One region of the Streptomyces sp. NBC_01012 genome, then DNA from elsewhere that is predicted to be linked to it. Evidence: riboswitches for the same ligand, from Rfam matches in the RefSeq annotation. Region 1 holds a riboswitch; each other region holds the start of a gene.
What was found. A riboswitch is a leader RNA that binds a small molecule or an ion and turns the genes downstream of it on or off. The one in region 1 is predicted to bind cobalamin.
Positions count from the first base shown of each region.

Region 2: another riboswitch for cobalamin. It lies ahead of cobN (cobaltochelatase subunit CobN); the one in region 1 lies ahead of metE (5-methyltetrahydropteroyltriglutamate--homocysteine S-methyltransferase).
Region 3: another riboswitch for cobalamin. It lies ahead of OG623_RS02740 ((2Fe-2S) ferredoxin domain-containing protein); the one in region 1 lies ahead of metE (5-methyltetrahydropteroyltriglutamate--homocysteine S-methyltransferase).
Region 4: another riboswitch for cobalamin. It lies ahead of OG623_RS30455 (FecCD family ABC transporter permease); the one in region 1 lies ahead of metE (5-methyltetrahydropteroyltriglutamate--homocysteine S-methyltransferase).

Region 1 covers NZ_CP108688.1:235,989-240,163, forward strand. The annotation lists gene OG623_RS01005 (glycoside hydrolase family 43 protein) at 1-275, opposite strand, end outside; gene OG623_RS01010 (polysaccharide deacetylase family protein) at 472-1,434, shown strand; cobalamin riboswitch at 1,448-1,639, shown strand; gene metE (5-methyltetrahydropteroyltriglutamate--homocysteine S-methyltransferase) at 1,815-4,133, shown strand.
Region 2 covers NZ_CP108688.1:3,651,197-3,655,371, reverse strand. The annotation lists gene cobG (precorrin-3B synthase) at 1-1,243, opposite strand, end outside; cobalamin riboswitch at 1,476-1,620, shown strand; gene cobN (cobaltochelatase subunit CobN) at 1,690-4,175, shown strand, end outside.
Region 3 covers NZ_CP108688.1:621,278-625,452, reverse strand. The annotation lists gene OG623_RS02750 (FAD-binding protein) at 1-245, shown strand, start outside; gene OG623_RS02745 (hypothetical protein) at 169-1,722, opposite strand; cobalamin riboswitch at 1,982-2,105, shown strand; gene OG623_RS02740 ((2Fe-2S) ferredoxin domain-containing protein) at 2,244-2,594, shown strand; gene OG623_RS02735 ((2Fe-2S)-binding protein) at 2,624-3,277, shown strand; gene OG623_RS02730 (glutathione-independent formaldehyde dehydrogenase) at 3,445-4,175, opposite strand, start outside.
Region 4 covers NZ_CP108688.1:6,807,432-6,811,606, reverse strand. The annotation lists gene OG623_RS30465 (ABC transporter substrate-binding protein) at 1-720, opposite strand, end outside; gene OG623_RS30460 (ABC transporter ATP-binding protein) at 780-1,553, opposite strand; gene OG623_RS30455 (FecCD family ABC transporter permease) at 1,553-2,617, opposite strand; cobalamin riboswitch at 2,717-2,848, opposite strand; gene OG623_RS30450 (TetR/AcrR family transcriptional regulator) at 2,986-3,639, shown strand; gene OG623_RS30445 (ferredoxin) at 3,687-3,887, shown strand; gene OG623_RS30440 (NAD(P)/FAD-dependent oxidoreductase) at 3,884-4,175, shown strand, end outside.

The DNA of each region.
Region 1 (4,175 bases):
CGCAGCGTGGGCGCGTACACCCCGCAGGAGGACGGAGCCGTGTCGGCCAGCGCCAACCGCGAAGGGCGGTCAAGGGCATGTCCGATCAGCCGCCAGTGCACGAGATCCCTGCTGTGCCACAGCGGGACCCCGGGGACGTACTCGAAGCTGGACGTCGCCACGTAGTAGTCCTCGCCCACGCGGCAGACACTCGGATCCGGACTGAAGCCGGGTATCACGGGATTGTCGAAGAGCACCTGGACCGTCCTCGGGTCAGGCCCCGAGTCGCAGGGCATGATCGTTGAAGCGCTTCGAAGATGGCAGTCGTGCAGGTGGGTGTCAAGCGAGCGGGGCGGACCTTCGACAACCTGTGCGGGCGTGTGAGTTGGCCGTATTGAAGCGCTTCGACTCACCCTTGGCTCGGAGGAGAGTGGGTTCCTGCGGGTCCACAACCATGTGCGCGACCGTCGGGGTGGGGAGCAGACTGCGGGCATGGACCAAGAAGCTGTCGGATCTTCCGGTGTGAACCCTTCGGCGCGGTGGAACCGCGTGCTCGGGTTCCCGCCGGACGCCCGCCTGTTGATCGTCAACTGCGACGACTTCGGCATGTATCCCGCGATCAACACCGCGGTGATCGAATCGATCGAGCAGGGGATCGCGGGGTCGTGCAGCCTCATGACCGTGTGTCCAGCGGCGCAGGACGCCGTACGGCTGCTGCGGCGACGGCCGGACGTCCCGTTCGGGATCCATCTCACCCTGGTGTGTGAGATGCCCGGGCACCCGTGGGGTCCCCTGGCCGCGAAGGACAAGGTGCCCTCGCTGCTCGACCCCGCGGGCAACTTCTTCGCGCCGACGCCGGCAGGACGGACCGCCCTACTCGGCCGTGCCCGGCCCGACGAGGTCGAGACCGAGTTCCGCGCGCAGCTGGACGCCGTGACCGAGAAGGGGCTCACGCCCACCCATCTGGACTTCCACTGCCTGGCCGACGGAGGCCGCGACGACATCCTGGACCTGACCGTGGAACTGGCCCGGGAGTACGGCCTCGCCGTCCGCGTATGGCTGGAGCCGGGCCTTCGGGCGATGCGGCGGCGGGGGCTGCCCGTCGTCGACCACGACTTCCTGGACAGCTTCTCCCTGGCGACCGAGGACAAGGCGGCACGGTATGCCCGACTGCTCCAGGCGCTGCCGATCGGTCTCAGCGAATGGGCCGTGCATCCCGGTCTCGGCGACCGTGAGGCGACAACCGTCGACAGCGGATGGCGGGTGCGCCGTGCCGACCACGACTTCCTCACGTCACCCGAGGCCCGTGAGGCCGTGGAACGGGAGGGCATCACGGTGATCGACCACCGGGCCCTTCAGCGTGTCTGGGCACGCGACGCCGGGGCCACCGTGGGCCGCCGCCCCGGCCATCCGCATGCTGGACCTGGCGCACCGGACGCCCGGACGGACCCGTAGGCTGGCGGGTGCAGCTGGTTCGCCCCGTCCGCCAGACGGGATGCGTCGCAAGAGGGAACCCGGTGGAATTCCGGGACTGCCCCGCAGCGGTGAGCGGGAACGACCGCCGTCATACGCACTGGGTCCGACGTACCGGGCCTGGGAAGCGACGGCCATTAGGTGTCCTCCTTGAGGGCGTGCCCGCGAGTCCGAAGACCTGCCATCTGCCCGCGCGCGGACGAACCGTGCGCGGACCATCCCGGTGACCTCGTGGGCGGGTCGGCGTACATACCAGGCGGATCACCGCGTCGTCCGGCGCGCCTCCCGTCCGGTACGTCACCCCTTCGCGCTCTCGTCCCGTCTCCGGGATCTCAGGGATTCATCTCGCGAAGGAGATCTCCGTGACCACCGAGCACCCGACCGCGGCAGCGCGGTCCACCGTGTACGGCTACCCCCGGCAGGGACAGAACCGGGAACTGAAGAAGGCCGTCGAGGGCTACTGGAAGGGACGGGTCACCGCGGACGCCCTCCGCGCCACCGCGGCGGAGCTACGTCGTACCACCTGGCAGCAGCTGGGCGCCGACGGTATCGACGAGGTCCCGACCGGGGACTTCTCGTACTACGACCATGTGCTGGACACCACCGTCATGGTCGGTGCCGTCCCCGCACGCCATCGCGAGGCGGTCGCAGCCGACCCGCTCGACGGCTACTTCGCGATGGCGCGTGGCACGCAGGACGTCGCACCACTGGAGATGACCAAGTGGTTCGACACCAACTACCACTATCTGGTCCCGGAGCTGGGCCCGGACACGGTCTTCACGGCGAACTCGGCCAAGCAGGTGGCCGAGCTCAAGGAGGCGGTAGCCCTGGGGGCCACCGCCAGGCCGGTCCTGGTGGGTCCGGTGACGTATCTGCTCCTGGCCAAGCCCGCCCCGGGTGTCGCCGCGGACTTCGACACGCTCACGCTCCTGGACCGCCTGCTGCCGGTGTACGCCGAGGTGCTCGGCGACCTGCGTGCGGCCGGCGCCGAGTGGGTGCAGCTCGACGAGCCCGCACTCGTCCAGGACCGCGGCCAGGCCGAACTGGCCGCCGTCGAGCGCGCCTACCAGCTGCTGGGCACGCTCGCCGACCGGCCCAAGCTGCTGGTCGCCTCCTACTTCGGCCGGCTGGGCGAAGCCCTTCCCGTCCTCGCCAAGGCACCGGTGGACGGGCTCGCGCTGGACTTCACCGAGGCCGCCGCCGCGAATCTGGACGCTCTGGCCGCGGTCGGCGGGCTTCCCGGCAAGCGCCTGGTCGCGGGGGTCGTCAACGGGCGCAACATCTGGATCAACGACCTGGAGAAGTCGCTCTCCACGCTCGGCACCCTGCTCGGGCTCGCCGGACGCGTCGACGTGGCGCCCTCCTGCTCCCTGCTGCACGTCCCCCTGGACACCACGGCCGAACGCGACATCGACCCGCAGCTCCTGCGCTGGCTGGCCTTCGCCCGGCAGAAGACCGCCGAAGTCGTGACTCTGGCCCGGGGAATCACCCGGGGCACCGGCGCCATCACCGCCGAACTCGCCGCCAACCGGGCCGACCTTGCCTCCCGCACGCACTCCCCGGTCACCCGGGACCCCGCTGTCCGCACCAGGACAGCCGCGGTGACCGAGGGCGACGCCCGCCGCTCGCAGCCGTACAGCGAACGGGCCTCTGCCCAGCGTGCGCACCTCGGGCTGCCCCTGCTGCCGACGACCACCATCGGCTCGTTCCCGCAGACGGACGAACTGCGCACCGCCCGGGCCGACCTGCGCGCCGGACGTATCGACGCGGCCGGGTACGAGGAGCGCATCAAGGCCGAGATCCAGGAGGTCATCTCCTTCCAGGAGGAGACCGGGCTGGACGTCCTGGTGCACGGCGAGGCCGAACGCAATGACATGGTGCAGTACTTCGCGGAGCGGCTGACCGGGTACCTCGCCACCCAGCACGGCTGGGTCCAGTCCTACGGCACCCGCTATGTCCGTCCTCCGGTACTGGCGGGCGACATCTCCCGCCCCGAGCCGATGACGGTGGGCTGGACGACGTATGCCCAGTCGCTCACCGACCGTCCGGTCAAGGGCATGCTCACCGGGCCTGTCACCATGCTCGCCTGGTCCTTCGTCCGCGACGACCAGCCTCTCGGGGACACCGCCCGCCAGGTCGCGCTCGCTCTCCGGGACGAGGTGAACGATCTGGAGGCCGCGGGGACTTCGGTCATCCAGGTGGACGAGCCCGCACTGCGCGAGACACTGCCGCTGCGCGCCGCCGACCACCAGGAGTATCTCGCCTGGGCGACGGAGTCGTTCCGGCTCACCACCGGCGGGGTGCGACCGGACACCCAGATCCACACCCATATGTGCTATGCCGAGTTCGGTGACATCGTCCAGGCCATCGACGACCTCGACGCCGACGTCATCAGCCTGGAGGCCGCACGCTCCCACATGCAGGTCGCCCACGAGCTGGCGGACCACGGATACCCGCGTGAAGCGGGACCCGGCGTGTACGACATCCACTCGCCCCGTGTTCCGAGCGCCGATGAGGCCGCCGAGCTGCTGCGCACCGGACTGAAGGCGATCCCGGCCGGCCGGCTGTGGGTCAATCCGGACTGCGGGCTCAAGACCCGTGGCTGGCCGGAGACCCGCGTCTCGCTGGAGAACCTCGTGTCCGCGGCCCGTACGGTCCGCGGCGAGCTGCCGGCGTCCTGACCCTCAGGGCCGGCTCGGGGCGCCCCCGTGGCCCCCGGGCCG
Region 2 (4,175 bases), 3.4 Mb from region 1:
CGGCTGCCCGGTCCCTCCGTACATGGGAGATCCGGTGTCCCTCGGGGGTCGCGACCACGTCGATCCACTCCCCGTGGGGGTGGCCGCAGCGGCGTTCGCACCCGGACCAGTACACAGGCAGCCGGCCGGCCGGTCCGACGGCGGCCCCCGCATCGGCCCGTACGTCTGCCAGCGACTTCGCGCAGCCTGGCTGTCCGATACAGGCTCCGACACCCGCCCAGGGGGAGCCTGGCCCGGTGATCAGGCCGGACTCCGAGAGGGCGGTGAGCAGGTCCTCCGTACGGCCGGGCGCGATCCCGGTGACCACGGCTCCGCGCCAGGGGGTGAGGCGCAGCTCCCCGGCGCTCGACAGCAGCCGCCACTGCGCCAGGTCCAGCCGCCCCAGCGGTACGCCGACGGACAGCGCGGTCTCGTGGGTGCCGCCGGGGACGGGGCCCGGGGCCGGGTGCAGTGCTTCGAGGGGGCGGGGGAGGTGGCCCGGGGTCACGGTGACGCCTGCCCTGCGCAGCCGGCGCTCGACCTCGGAGGGCAGCGCCGCCCCGCTGTCGGGCAGGTCCCTGATCCGCCAGGCGCCGCTGCCGCGGGCCGCGTCGAGGAAGGCTTCGGCGGCGAGCAGCGCGGCGCGGGGGGCGTCGGGGGAGGGGACGCGGTGTACGGCGTCGCCGTCCCCGACGCGCAGCAGGGCGCCGCCGGCGTCGCCGCGCAGGGTGAGGTCGGCGCCGAGAGCGTCCACGTCACCGCGGCCGTCGTCGAGCGCGAACAGAAAGCGTCCGGAGAGCGCAGTCGCGCTCTCACTTCCGCACAGAAGGCGGTCAAGGCCGGTCAGCCAGGGGCGGATGTCGAGGGCCCCGAGGCCGTCGAGCCCGGAGAGCGGGGACGCGACCACATTGCGTACGCGCTCATGGCGGGCGGAGGGCAGCAGCCCGGCCTCGTCGAGCAGCCCGGCCAGCTCGGCACCGCACTCAGGGGCGAGCCCGCGCAGCTGCACGTTGCCACGGGAGGTGAGATGCAACTCACCGTCACCGAAACGCTCGGCGGCCTGCCCCAGCGCCGCCGCACGGCGGGATGTCAGCACTCCGCCGGGTATGCGGATCCGCGCCAGCGCCCCGTCGTCCGCCCGGTGCAGACGCAGCGCGCCGGGGCAGGCGTCACCGCTGCTCCGGGCACATGCGTCGCCCGTGGACCGGGACGTGACGGCCTCGGACGAGGTCGTGAGGGGGGAGGCGGGCATGGCGGCGAGCATACCGACCGTGACCGTGGCGGGGCCCTGCCGTCACTGTGACCTACCGGACACCCGGCGCCGTGCCGGTCGGTGGCCTGGTCCGTGGCCCGCCGGACACCCGGTGCCGCGCCGGTCCGTGGCCCGCCGGACATCTGGTGCCGCGTTCGTACGTGACCTAACCGGACAGCCGCTGCCGTGCCGGTCGGAGCGGGGGGCCGTCTGGTCAGGACCCCCCACCTGCCGCCTACTATGCCTAGCGGCGGTCCGTTCGGGCCGTCATCACCAAAAGGTGACATGGAGGAAGCCCGGTGAGATTCCGGCGCGGTCCCGCCACTGTGAGCCCGGCCCCCTGAGGCCGTGCGAGTCAGGAACTCCTTTCCCCACGCTCTCGGCTCCGCCCGAGCAGGGGAGATCCCAATCGGACAACTGCCTGGGGCGTGGACACCCCGGGGAAGGGCTGACGCCGCATGATCCTGCTCCTGTCGACGTCCGACACCGACCTGCTGAGCGCCCGCGCCTCCCAGGGCCCGGTCAGCTACCGCTACGCCAACCCTTCCCGGCTCGGCCCCGATGACCTTCCGCAGCTCCTGGACGGCACCGACCTGGTCGTCGTCCGCCTCCTCGGTGGCGTACGCGCCTGGCAGGAGGGCCTCGACCAGGTGCTCGCCACCGGCCGGCCCGTCGTCGTACTGACCGGTGAACAGGCCCCCGACGCCCAGCTGATGGCGGCCTCCACCGTGCCCATCGGCATCGCGGCCGAGGCGCACGCCTACCTCGCGCACGGCGGCCCCGCCAACCTGGAGCAGCTGGCCCGCTTCCTCTCCGACACCGTGCTGCTCACCGGCCACGGCTTCGAGCCGCCCGCCCCGGCCCCCGCGTGGGGTCCGCTGGAGCGGACCGCCCGCGATGTCACGGGCCCGACGGTCGCGGTGCTCTACTACCGCGCCCACCACATGAGCGGCAACACCGCGTTCATCGACGCGCTCTGCACCGCCGTGGAGGACGCGGGCGCCCGCCCCCTCCCGCTGTACGTCGCCTCGCTGCGCACCCCCGAGCCCGAGCTCATCGACGAACTCCGGTCCGTCGACGCCATCGTGACCACCGTCCTCGCCGCGGGCGGAACCAAGCCCGCCACGGCGTCCGCGGGCGGCGACGACGAGTCCTGGGACGCGGGCGCCCTCACCGGCCTCGACGTACCCGTCCTCCAGGCGCTCTGCCTCACCAGCCCGCGCGCCGCCTGGGAGGAGAACGACGAGGGTGTCTCGCCGCTCGACGCAGCCACCCAGATCGCCGTGCCCGAGTTCGACGGCCGTCTGATCACTGTCCCGTTCTCCTTCAAGGAGATCGACGAGGACGGTCTGCCCGCGTACGTCGCCGACCCCGAGCGGGCAGCCCGGGTCGCCGGGATCGCCGTACGGCACGCGAGGCTCCGTCACATCCCGGCCGCCGACAAGCGGATCGCGCTCGTCCTGTCCGCGTACCCGACGAAGCACTCCCGCATCGGCAACGCGGTCGGCCTCGACACCCCCGCCAGCGCCGTCGCCCTGCTGCGCCGCCTGCGCGCCGAGGGCTACGACTTCGGCCCTGAGGAAGACATCCCGGGCCTGGTCTCAGGCGACGGCGACGAGCTGATCTACGCGCTCATCGAGGCCGGTGGCCACGACCAGGAGTGGCTGACCGAGGAGCAGCTGGCCCGGAATCCGGTCCGTATCCCCGCCGCCGACTACCGCCGCTGGTTCGCCACGCTGCCCGCCGAACTCCGTGAGGCGGTCGAGGAGCACTGGGGCCCCGCGCCCGGCGAGATGTTCCTCGACCGGTCCCGCAACCCCGAGGGCGACATCGTGCTGGCGGCGCTGCGCCGCGGCAATCTGCTGATCCTCATCCAGCCGCCGCGCGGCTTCGGCGAGAACCCGATCGCGATCTACCACGACCCCGATCTGCCGCCCTCGCACCACTACCTCGCCGCCTACCGCTGGATCGCCGCGTCCGCCGACGACAACGGCTTCGGCGCCGACGCGATGATCCACCTCGGCAAGCACGGCAATCTGGAGTGGCTGCCCGGGAAGAACGCGGGCCTGTCCGCCGCCTGCGGCCCCGACGCCGCGCTGGGTGACCTCCCGCTCGTCTACCCGTTCCTGGTCAACGACCCCGGCGAGGGCACCCAGGCCAAGCGTCGTGTGCACGCCACCCTGGTGGACCATCTGGTGCCGCCGATGGCCCGCGCCGACAGCTACGGCGACATCGCCCGCCTCGAACAACTCCTGGACGAGCACGCCCAGATCGCCGCCATGGACCCGGCCAAGCTGCCGGCCGTCCGCGCCCAGATCTGGACGCTCATCCAGGCCGCGAAGCTCGACCACGACCTGGGCATCGAAGGCCGCCCCGAGGACGAGGGCTTCGACGAGTTCATCATGCATCTCGACGGCTGGCTCTGTGAGATCAAGGACGTCCAGATCCGTGACGGACTGCACGTCCTGGGCGCGGCCCCGGCCGGCAAGGACCGCGTCAACCTGGTGCTCGCCGTGCTGCGCGCCCGGCAGATCTGGGGCGGCACGGCTTCGCTGCCCGGCCTGCGCGAGGCGCTCGGCCTCGACGAGTCGGCCGCCACCCGCACCGCCGCCGACACGGTCGAGGAGCAGGCCCGCGCGCTCGTCCAGGCCATGGACGACGCCGACTGGGATCCGGCGGCCGTCGCCGGTGTGGCCGAGGGGCATCCCCGGGCCGTCGCCGACATCCTCGACTTCGCCGCCCGCGAGGTCGTGCCCCGCCTCGCCGCGACGACCGACGAGCTGGACCACGCGGTGCACGCGCTGAGCGGCGGCTTCGTCCCGGCCGGCCCGTCCGGATCCCCGCTGCGCGGCCTGGTCAACGTCCTGCCGACCGGCCGTAACTTCTACTCCGTCGACCCGAAGGCCGTGCCCTCCCGCCTCGCGTGGGAGACCGGCCAGGCACT
Region 3 (4,175 bases), 390 kb from region 1:
TCACCGACGCGCGAACGCTGGCCGCGTACGGACTCGGCGTGGTCCGCCCACACACTCCACGCTTCCTACTCGAACGGCATCTGCGATCCGGCTACCTGCGCACCGGCACGTCCGTGCGCCGTCTCGCGGCCGCGCTCGCTCACCCGGCCCGAGTGACCGTCACCCGGGTCACGGCTTGGCGTACTTCAGTGGGCGCACGTACAGGTCGCCCTGGATGGCCCAGAGCTTCGCCTTGCGCATCGTGATCCTCAGCGCGTAGAAGGAATCGCGATCGAGGTTCATCACGGATGATTTCTCCCACGTAAGCTGATGCCATCCGTTGCTGAGCTCACGGAGCCGGCTGCTGTCGGCTTCGAAGCCGCGTTGGATCACGGTCCCTGCCTGGTCCATCAGGTCCACATCGAGCCACCCGCCGTCTTCGATGTCGATGAGCAACTCGATGTTCTCGCCGAAGAAATTGAGTCCCTGTGTGGTGAGCGAGGACGGCGCGTTTCCGCTACGGCTCCCGTAGCAGGCGAACTTGTCCTTCCTGATGTATCCCCGGCCGAGTGCGGACTCGCGCCAACCGGTGTGTGGGCCCTTTCCGCCCATGTAGTAGAAGTACATCTTGTCGTCGATTTCCACGGGGGTCGAGGAGAAGATGACGCTGCTGTCGAAGTCTCCGCGCGGGTACTTCCCCATGCCCTTGCCGTGTGGGATGAACGTGCTGTCATCGAGAGCGACGTCGTTCCACTCGGTGAGGTTGGTGGACCACTGCAGTGCCAGGTCGACGGTGTCGTGGTACGGAAGAGTGGTGTCGCCGTCCCGGTACAGCGAGGCGAGCCCGAGGTAGAGGTCGCCGTACTCGAAGACCGGCATCGAGTAGATCTGCGAGTCGAACCCGTTGCCCCGGTGGACCTCGACCGGTTTCGACCAGTTGATGAAATCCTTGGACCGCGACATGGCGGATACCCGGATATTGCTGTCCCACAGGCGTGTGATCAGGACGTACTCATCTGTACGCGAGTCGCGGAAGACCAGGTTGTGGCAGTCCGCTCCTGGAGAAGGGCTGTTGGCAGGCCAGGGCTTCAAATCGCTGAAGTGAATGCCGTCGGACGAGAATGCCACGCACAGCGAGGTTCCGCCGGCTTCGCGCAGCGTGATCAGCTTGTACCGACGGGTGGGGTCGGGGTCTGCGGGGTCATGGAGGACGGATGTGCCCTGAACGTTTTCGAACAGGATGTTGTTGTCCTTGCTGCCTTCGAAACCGACCAGGCCCAACATGGGCTTCGTCCAGTGCACACCGTCAATGGACTCCGCGTAACAACACCCGGTTTTTCTGTCGGCGATGACGTAGTCCTGTCCGCGTCTTTTCTCCGGAGGAGTGTTGAGTGATGCGGGGTCGCGGAGGAAGAGTGTGTAGTAGCAGCGGAACTTCTTGTGATCGGCATCCCAGAAGACGTTCGGGTATCCATTGTCGAAGCGCGGCTCCCACGGCAACCTGGGATGCTCGAATATCCCTTCCCTGAACAGGGGGTTGTGCTTCTCGTCCTTGACGAAACCGCCCATCTCGATCCGGCAGTTCGCCATTCCCTGGTGACCGTTCCAGAGGCCGGTGTCGAAGGCGAAGTACTTGTGCGGCCGGCTCGTCGGATCGGCCGGTCGTGATCTGCCGGCCGTGGGGGCGGCCGACGGACTCGCCGTCGCCGGTTCCGCCGCGGCGAGGATGCCCGCGGCGCCCATCGCCGTCGTGGCCAGGCCTCCGACCACTACGCCCCGCCTGGTGACTCCGCTGAAGGGTTCGTCGCTCATGCGCTCTCCTCGGCTTGGCACAAACTCATTGAACCGGACAGCAGACGTAAGATGTCTGCTGTTTGGTGGTCAGGCTCGCAGTGGCCGACATGGAGTGCAAGACCCTGGCGCCCACTTTGTGGATGCCGTCGACCGGCGGGCCCGGCACCGGCAGGATGCGATGATGGCTGCGACAGGGCGACGGCGGTCCGAGGAAGCCGGTGAGAATCCGGCGCGGTCCCGCCACTGTGATCGGCGAGCGGATCCCGGCAACTCCACCACCCCGCAGGGGCGGGAAGGACGGGACGAGTGGTGACCCGAGAGCCAGGAGACTCACGCGGTCGCCTCCTCGATGGACGCCGGGGCGGATCTCCCCGGAGAGAGGGCGGTTCAGCGTGCCTGAGAAGCCGGACGAAGGAACCTTGGCCGAGGCCGAGGCCGAGGCCGAGGGGACAGGGGCGGCGGCCGGCCAGGTGCCGTGCCGGATCGTCGTGTGCCGTGACTGTTGCTGCGGCACCGCCAAGGTGAGCGGAATCGATCACGCCGCGCAGACGGCACGTCTACGCTCCGAGGCACCCGTACGTGTCTCCGAATGCCTCGACGTGTGCGACCAAGCCAACGTTGTCGTGGTGCAACCCTCCTCCGCCGGCCGGGCAGCCGGCGCCAGGCCGGTGTGGCTGGGGCTCGTCAACGATCCCCGAGCCACCGAGGACATAGTGGACTGGGTGCGCGCCGGCGGTCCTGGCATCGCCCCCAAGCCCGAGATTCTCGACCTGTACGCCTGCCTGCCGCCCGGCGCCGCGCGGTCTCCGAGAGTCCCGTGAAGGATTCCGTTCGGGCACCCGGGGCGGTCGTGGCAGAGGCCCTGGACGATGTGGCGGCCATCGGGGGCTTCTTCGCCCTGCGCGTCGGAGGGGATGACGAGGGCTGGTGTCCCGTGGACCACTTCTACAGCCATGGCTTCGCCGACCTGTCCACCGCCGTTGCCGCCCGATACCGCACCACCGAGCTCCGCGTCGGAGTCTCCATCGCGCACCTGGGGTACGCCGCCCGTCTCTGGTCGCCCGTGCTGGCCTGCGTGCTGCTGCACGGAATCGTGCCGGACCTGAGAGCGTTGCAGCGCGCCGACGACAGCTCGGAACTCAGGCTGCCCGAGCCCGCCGGCTGGTATGCCGACTCGCTGTCCGACCGTACGGGCAGCCTGTACGCCGAGGTGATGCGGCACCTCGACGGCCTGCGCGCCGGCTTGCACGTCAAGGTCGCTCCGCGCCTGCTGTACGGGAACGCCGCGTCCGCGTTGGCCGGATCAGGCGGCGTGCTGCTCTCCGCCCACCCACATCTGCGTGCTCCGCTCGGCGAACTCCTCACGGATCTGCTCGGCAGGGGACAGCTCGCCGGTACGGGGCAGTTGACCGGGCCGGACCTGGCTTTCCGCCGTCGCAGCTGCTGCCTCTACTACCGCACTCCGAGCGGCACGACATGCGGGGACTGCTGTTTCGCGGGCTGAGACGAGACGGGGCACCCCCTCGGGGGTGGCGCTCTCCGTCCCGAAGGTCGCTTTCACATCTGCCGCCTCCCGCGCCGGCCGTCCCCGGCCCCGGCCGAGGGCCGGTGTGCACGGCCTGCATCGCGGGACGTCGGCCGTGCACCGGCTCGGCGCATCGGGGGTCGGGATCAGGCGGCCTTCAGGCCGGGCTTGAGCACGACCTTCGAGTACCCGTCCTCGCGCTTGTCGAACCGCTGGTAGGCGTCCTGGGCATCCTCCAGCGGCAGCCGCTTGGAGACGACGAAGCTCGGCTCGGCGCGGCCGGCGACGATGAGGTCGCGCAGCTGCTGGTTGTAGGCCTTGACGTTCGCCTGGCCGGTCGCCATCCGCAGCCCCTTCTCCCAGAACTTGCCGACGTTGAACAGCAGTCGGCCGTGCGCGGCGTCCTCGTTCGGCGCGCCGGGATCGGAGGGCACGTAGAGGCCGACCACCCCGAGCATCCCGGTGGCCCGGACGCTCTGGACGAGGGTGTTGAGCACGACCGCCGGCTGTTCCTCGCCCTCCTGCACGGTGGCCTGGTATCCGACGGCGTCGATGCCCTTGTCGGCACCGGCCCCGTCGGTCAGCTCGATGATCTGCTCGGCCGCGTCGACCTTGCTGTAGTCGACGGGCACCGCGCCGATCTGCTCGGCCAGTGCCAGGCGGCTCGGCACCTTGTCGACGCTGAACACCTTCGACGCCCCTCGCAGAACCGCGGAGTAGGCGGCCATCAGCCCGACGGGACCGGCGCCGGAGACCACCACCGTCTCGCCCGGGCTGACCTGCGCCAGCTCCGTGGCGTGGTACCCGGTGGGGAAGATGTCGGCGAGCATCGCGAAGTCGTCCTCGTGCTCGGTGCCGGGCGGCAGTCGCAGGCAGT
Region 4 (4,175 bases), 6.6 Mb from region 1:
GGGGCCGGCGTAGGCGCCCGAGGTCAGGGGCTTGTCCTGCCCGTCGTCGTAGAGGAAGACACGCGGCCGGTCGGCGCCCTGGAGTGCCTTCGCCTGTGCGTCGGCCACCTGCTTGCGGAACGAGGCGATGAGCGCGTCGGCCCGGTCCTCGACGTCGAACATCCGGCCGAGGTTCTCCAGGTCGGTGTACAGCGCGTCGAGCGGTGCCATCACACCGCGGGCCTTGCCCTGTCCGTTGCGGCAGGACTCACTGAGCAGATACGAGTCGATGCCGACCCGCCGCAGCGCGGCGGGGGTGAAGCCGTCGCCCTCGCTGAAACCGTAGTTCCAGCCCGCGAAGACCAGATCGGCCCCTGCGTCCAGGACCAGCTCCTTGTTGATCTGCTTCTTCGACAGCCAGGTGGTCTTCGCGTAGCCGTCCTTCCAGGGCACGGACGTCAGATCGCCCTTGTCGTCGGGCATCACATAGCCGGCCATGTGGTCCTCGAGACCAAGGGCGAACATGATCTCGGTGATGCCGACATCGTTGGTGACCACATGCTGCGGGGCCTTGTCGTACGTCTTCTTCTCGCCGCAGTTGGTGACGGTCACCGGGTAGTGGCCGCCGGCCGCCCGGGCGCCGTCCTCCTTCCCGTTCTCCGGGGTGACCTCCGCCCCGCAGCCGGCGAGGGCGAGAGTGGCGGCGAGGGCGAGCGCGGCGGGGCGTACGGAGGGGCGCATGGCGGTGGAGGCTCCTTGGGGCGGTCGACGGGCGGAGGGGGGCACACGGAGAGGAGGGGTCACACGGAGGGGAGACGGTCGAAGAGCAGCTGCACCGCGCCGGTCTCGGGGTGCGGTACGCGATGCGCCCGTACGCAGAAGACCTCGGCCAGCAATTCGGGTGTGAGGACGTCGTGCGGTGCTCCCGAGGCGACGATCCGCCCGCCGTCGATGACATGGAGGGCGTCGCAGTGGAGTGCGGCGAGGTTGAGGTCGTGCAGCGCGGTGAGCACGGTCAGCCCGCTCCCCCGCACCAGCGACAGGACCTCCAGCTGCTGGGCGATGTCCAGGTGGTTGGTGGGTTCGTCGAGCACCAGCACCTGAGGCTGCTGGGCGAACGCGCGGGCGATCAGGACCCGTTGCTTCTCGCCTCCGGAGAGGGTGAGGAAACCGCGGTCGGCCAGATGGGCGGCCCCGACACCCTTGAGCGCGGCCTCGCACATCCTGCGGTCCTCGTCGGTGGTGCGGGCCACCGGCCCCTGGTGCGGCAGCCGGCCCATGGCCACGATCTCGGCGACGGTGAAGTCGAACTCCGGGACGACCTCCTGCGGAAGCGCGGCGATCCTGCGTGCGCTCTCCCTGGCCGTCATGGAGCGCAGATCCTCCCCGTCGATACGGACCGTGCCCGCGGAGGGGCTCAGAGCCCGGTAGACGCAGCGCAGCAGGGTCGACTTGCCGCTGCCGTTGGGTCCGACGAGGCCGACGAGCTGCCCGCTGCCCGCGCGCAGCGTGACGTCCTCCACCAGCCGCGCGCCGGCGAGCTCCACCGTGAGTGTGTCGATGTCGACGCGCATCAGGCGCCTCCGAAGGTGTAGGTGCGGCGGCGCATCAGCAGGATGAAGCACGGCACGCCGATGGCCGCGGTCACCACCCCCACGGGCAGTTCGGCGGGTGCGAGCACCACCCGCGACAGGATGTCCACCCAGATCAGCAGGACGGCGCCGGCCAGGGGTGCGACGGCCAGCAGGCGGCGGTGGTCCGCGCCGACCAGCATCCGCGCGGCGTGCGGGACCATCAGGCCCACGAAGCCGATCGCGCCGCTGACCGCGACGACGGCCCCGGTGACGGCGGCGGAGACGAGGAAGAGCTCCTTGCGCAGGCGCCCGGGGTCCACCCCCAGCGTGGCGGCGGTCTCGTCGCCCATGGCGAGGGCGTTCAGCCGGCGTGCCGACCAGGCGAGGTGGGCGAGGCCGCCGAGCACGGCACCCGCGGCGATCGGCACCGACGACCAGGTGGCCCCGCCCAGGCTGCCGAGCAGCCACATCATCGCGGACCGTGCCGCCTCGCCCCGCTCGGCGGCGAACACCATGAAGGTGGTCACGGCGGAGAAGCCGTAGTACATCGCAGTCCCGGTCAGCACGAGTCTGAGCGGTGTGAGGCCCCGGGGGGTCCTGGCGATCGCGTACACCAGCACCATGGCGAACAGCGCGGAGAGGAAGGCCGCCGAGGAGAGCGCCCAGACACCGAACGCGCCGAAGGCCCCGAAGATGAGCACGGCGTTGGCGCCGACGGCCGCTCCCGACGAGATGCCGAGGACGAACGGGTCGGCGAGCGCGTTGCGCACCATGGCCTGCACGGCGATGCCGACGGCCGACAGACCGGCCCCGACGACGGCGGCGAGCACGGAGCGCGGGAAGCGCAGCTCCCAGACGATGGTGTACGAGGAGACCTCGTCCGGTGTGATCCGCCCGCCCGTCAGCCCGGCCCACAGGTGGTGCAGCGTCTCGCCCCAGGTGAGCCCCGACGCCCCGATTCCCGCCCCGCAGGCCAGGGACAGCGGGAGCGCGACGCACAGGCCGGTCACGAGAAGGGGTAGGGAGACGCGCTGGGGCGGTATTCGGTCGGGGGGCGTGGCCACGGGCGGATCACTTTCGCCTCGGGCCGTGCCTACGTAATCCAAGGGGCGGCCCGGAGCGCGCGAGGCGCCTTGCGCAGCACCTCTCGCAGTCCACGGCGATCGACAGAGCTTCGCCACCGCGGGTGATCGGGCTTACGGGACCCTGTCGGGCTCCGCCTACCGTTGCGGGTCAGCGCCGGACTTCGACCGGACTTCCCCCACGAGGCGCATGCAGTTTAGAGCATCCGGACGGGCCGGCTCCCTGCGCATGATTCCGGCCGGTCACCCACCCAATTAAGTCAGTCGGTTGACTCAAATGCGGGGCGGTGTTCTAGTGATCAAGAGAAGGCGACTGATCAAGAGAGCGTGACGTCGAGGAGGAAGCCATCGTGAACAGAACCGAGCCTCGCACCGGCCGCGGCGCCGGCACACGCGAGGCCATCATGAAAGCGGCCGAGCGCCTCTACGCGGAGCACGGTCTTTCGGGCGTCTCCAACCGGCAGATCGGCGAGGCGGCGGGCCAGGGCAACACCACCGCCGTCAGTTACCACTTCGGGAGCAAGGCGACGCTCGTACGGGCCATCATGACCAGGCACGGCACCGAGGTCGACCTGATCCGCGCGCGATACGTCGAGGCCGCCGGCGACAGCACCGACCTGCGGGACTGGGTGCGCTGTCTGCTGCGCCCGGTGACCGACCACAACGCCGCCGTCGGCGCCCCCTCCTGGCACGCGCGTTTCTCCGTACAGGTGATGACCGACCCGCTGATGCGGACGCTGGTGGCGGACGAGTCCCTCACCCGCGACAGCCTGCGCCGCACCCTGAAGGGGCTCGGCACCTGCCTGCACCCCATCGTGCCGCCGGACATCCGCCCGGCGCGGGCCGAGATGGCCCGCCATCTGATCACCCACACCTGCGCGGAGCAGGAGCGCGCCCTGGCCGAGGAGCCGGCCGGTGCCGACGCGGCCTGGAAGCGCACCGCCGACGCGCTGGAGGACGCCCTGGTGGGGCTGCTCGCCGCGCCCACCACGCGCCGCCGATGACCACCGATGACCACCGAAAGCACGCCACGCATGAACAGGGAGAGCATATGAAGATCACTGTGGACGAGGAGAAGTGCTGCGGCGCCGGGCAGTGCGTGCTGATCGCACCCGAGGTGTTCGACCAGCGTGACGAGGACGGCATCGTCGTCCTCCTCGACCCGGCGCCGCCCGCCGAGCGGCACGAAGGGGTCCGCGAGTCCGCGGACATCTGCCCGGCCGCCGCCATCCAGCTCCACGAGGACGCGTGAGTACGCCGTCGGACGTACTCGTCGTCGGGGCCGGTGCCGCGGGTCTCGCCGTCGTCGAGAGCCTGCGCCGCAAGGGCTACAGCGGGCGCGTCACGCTGCTCGGCGAGGAGACCGGAGCACCGTACGACCGCCCGCCCCTGTCCAAGCAGGTGCTCGCGGGGACCTGGGAGGCCGAGCGCACGCACCTGCGCACCCGGGACGTACTGGACGCCCTGGACGCCGAGTTCGTCCTCGGTGAGCGTGCGTCGGCGTTCGACGCGGCGAGCCGTGCGGTGCGCACCGCGAGCG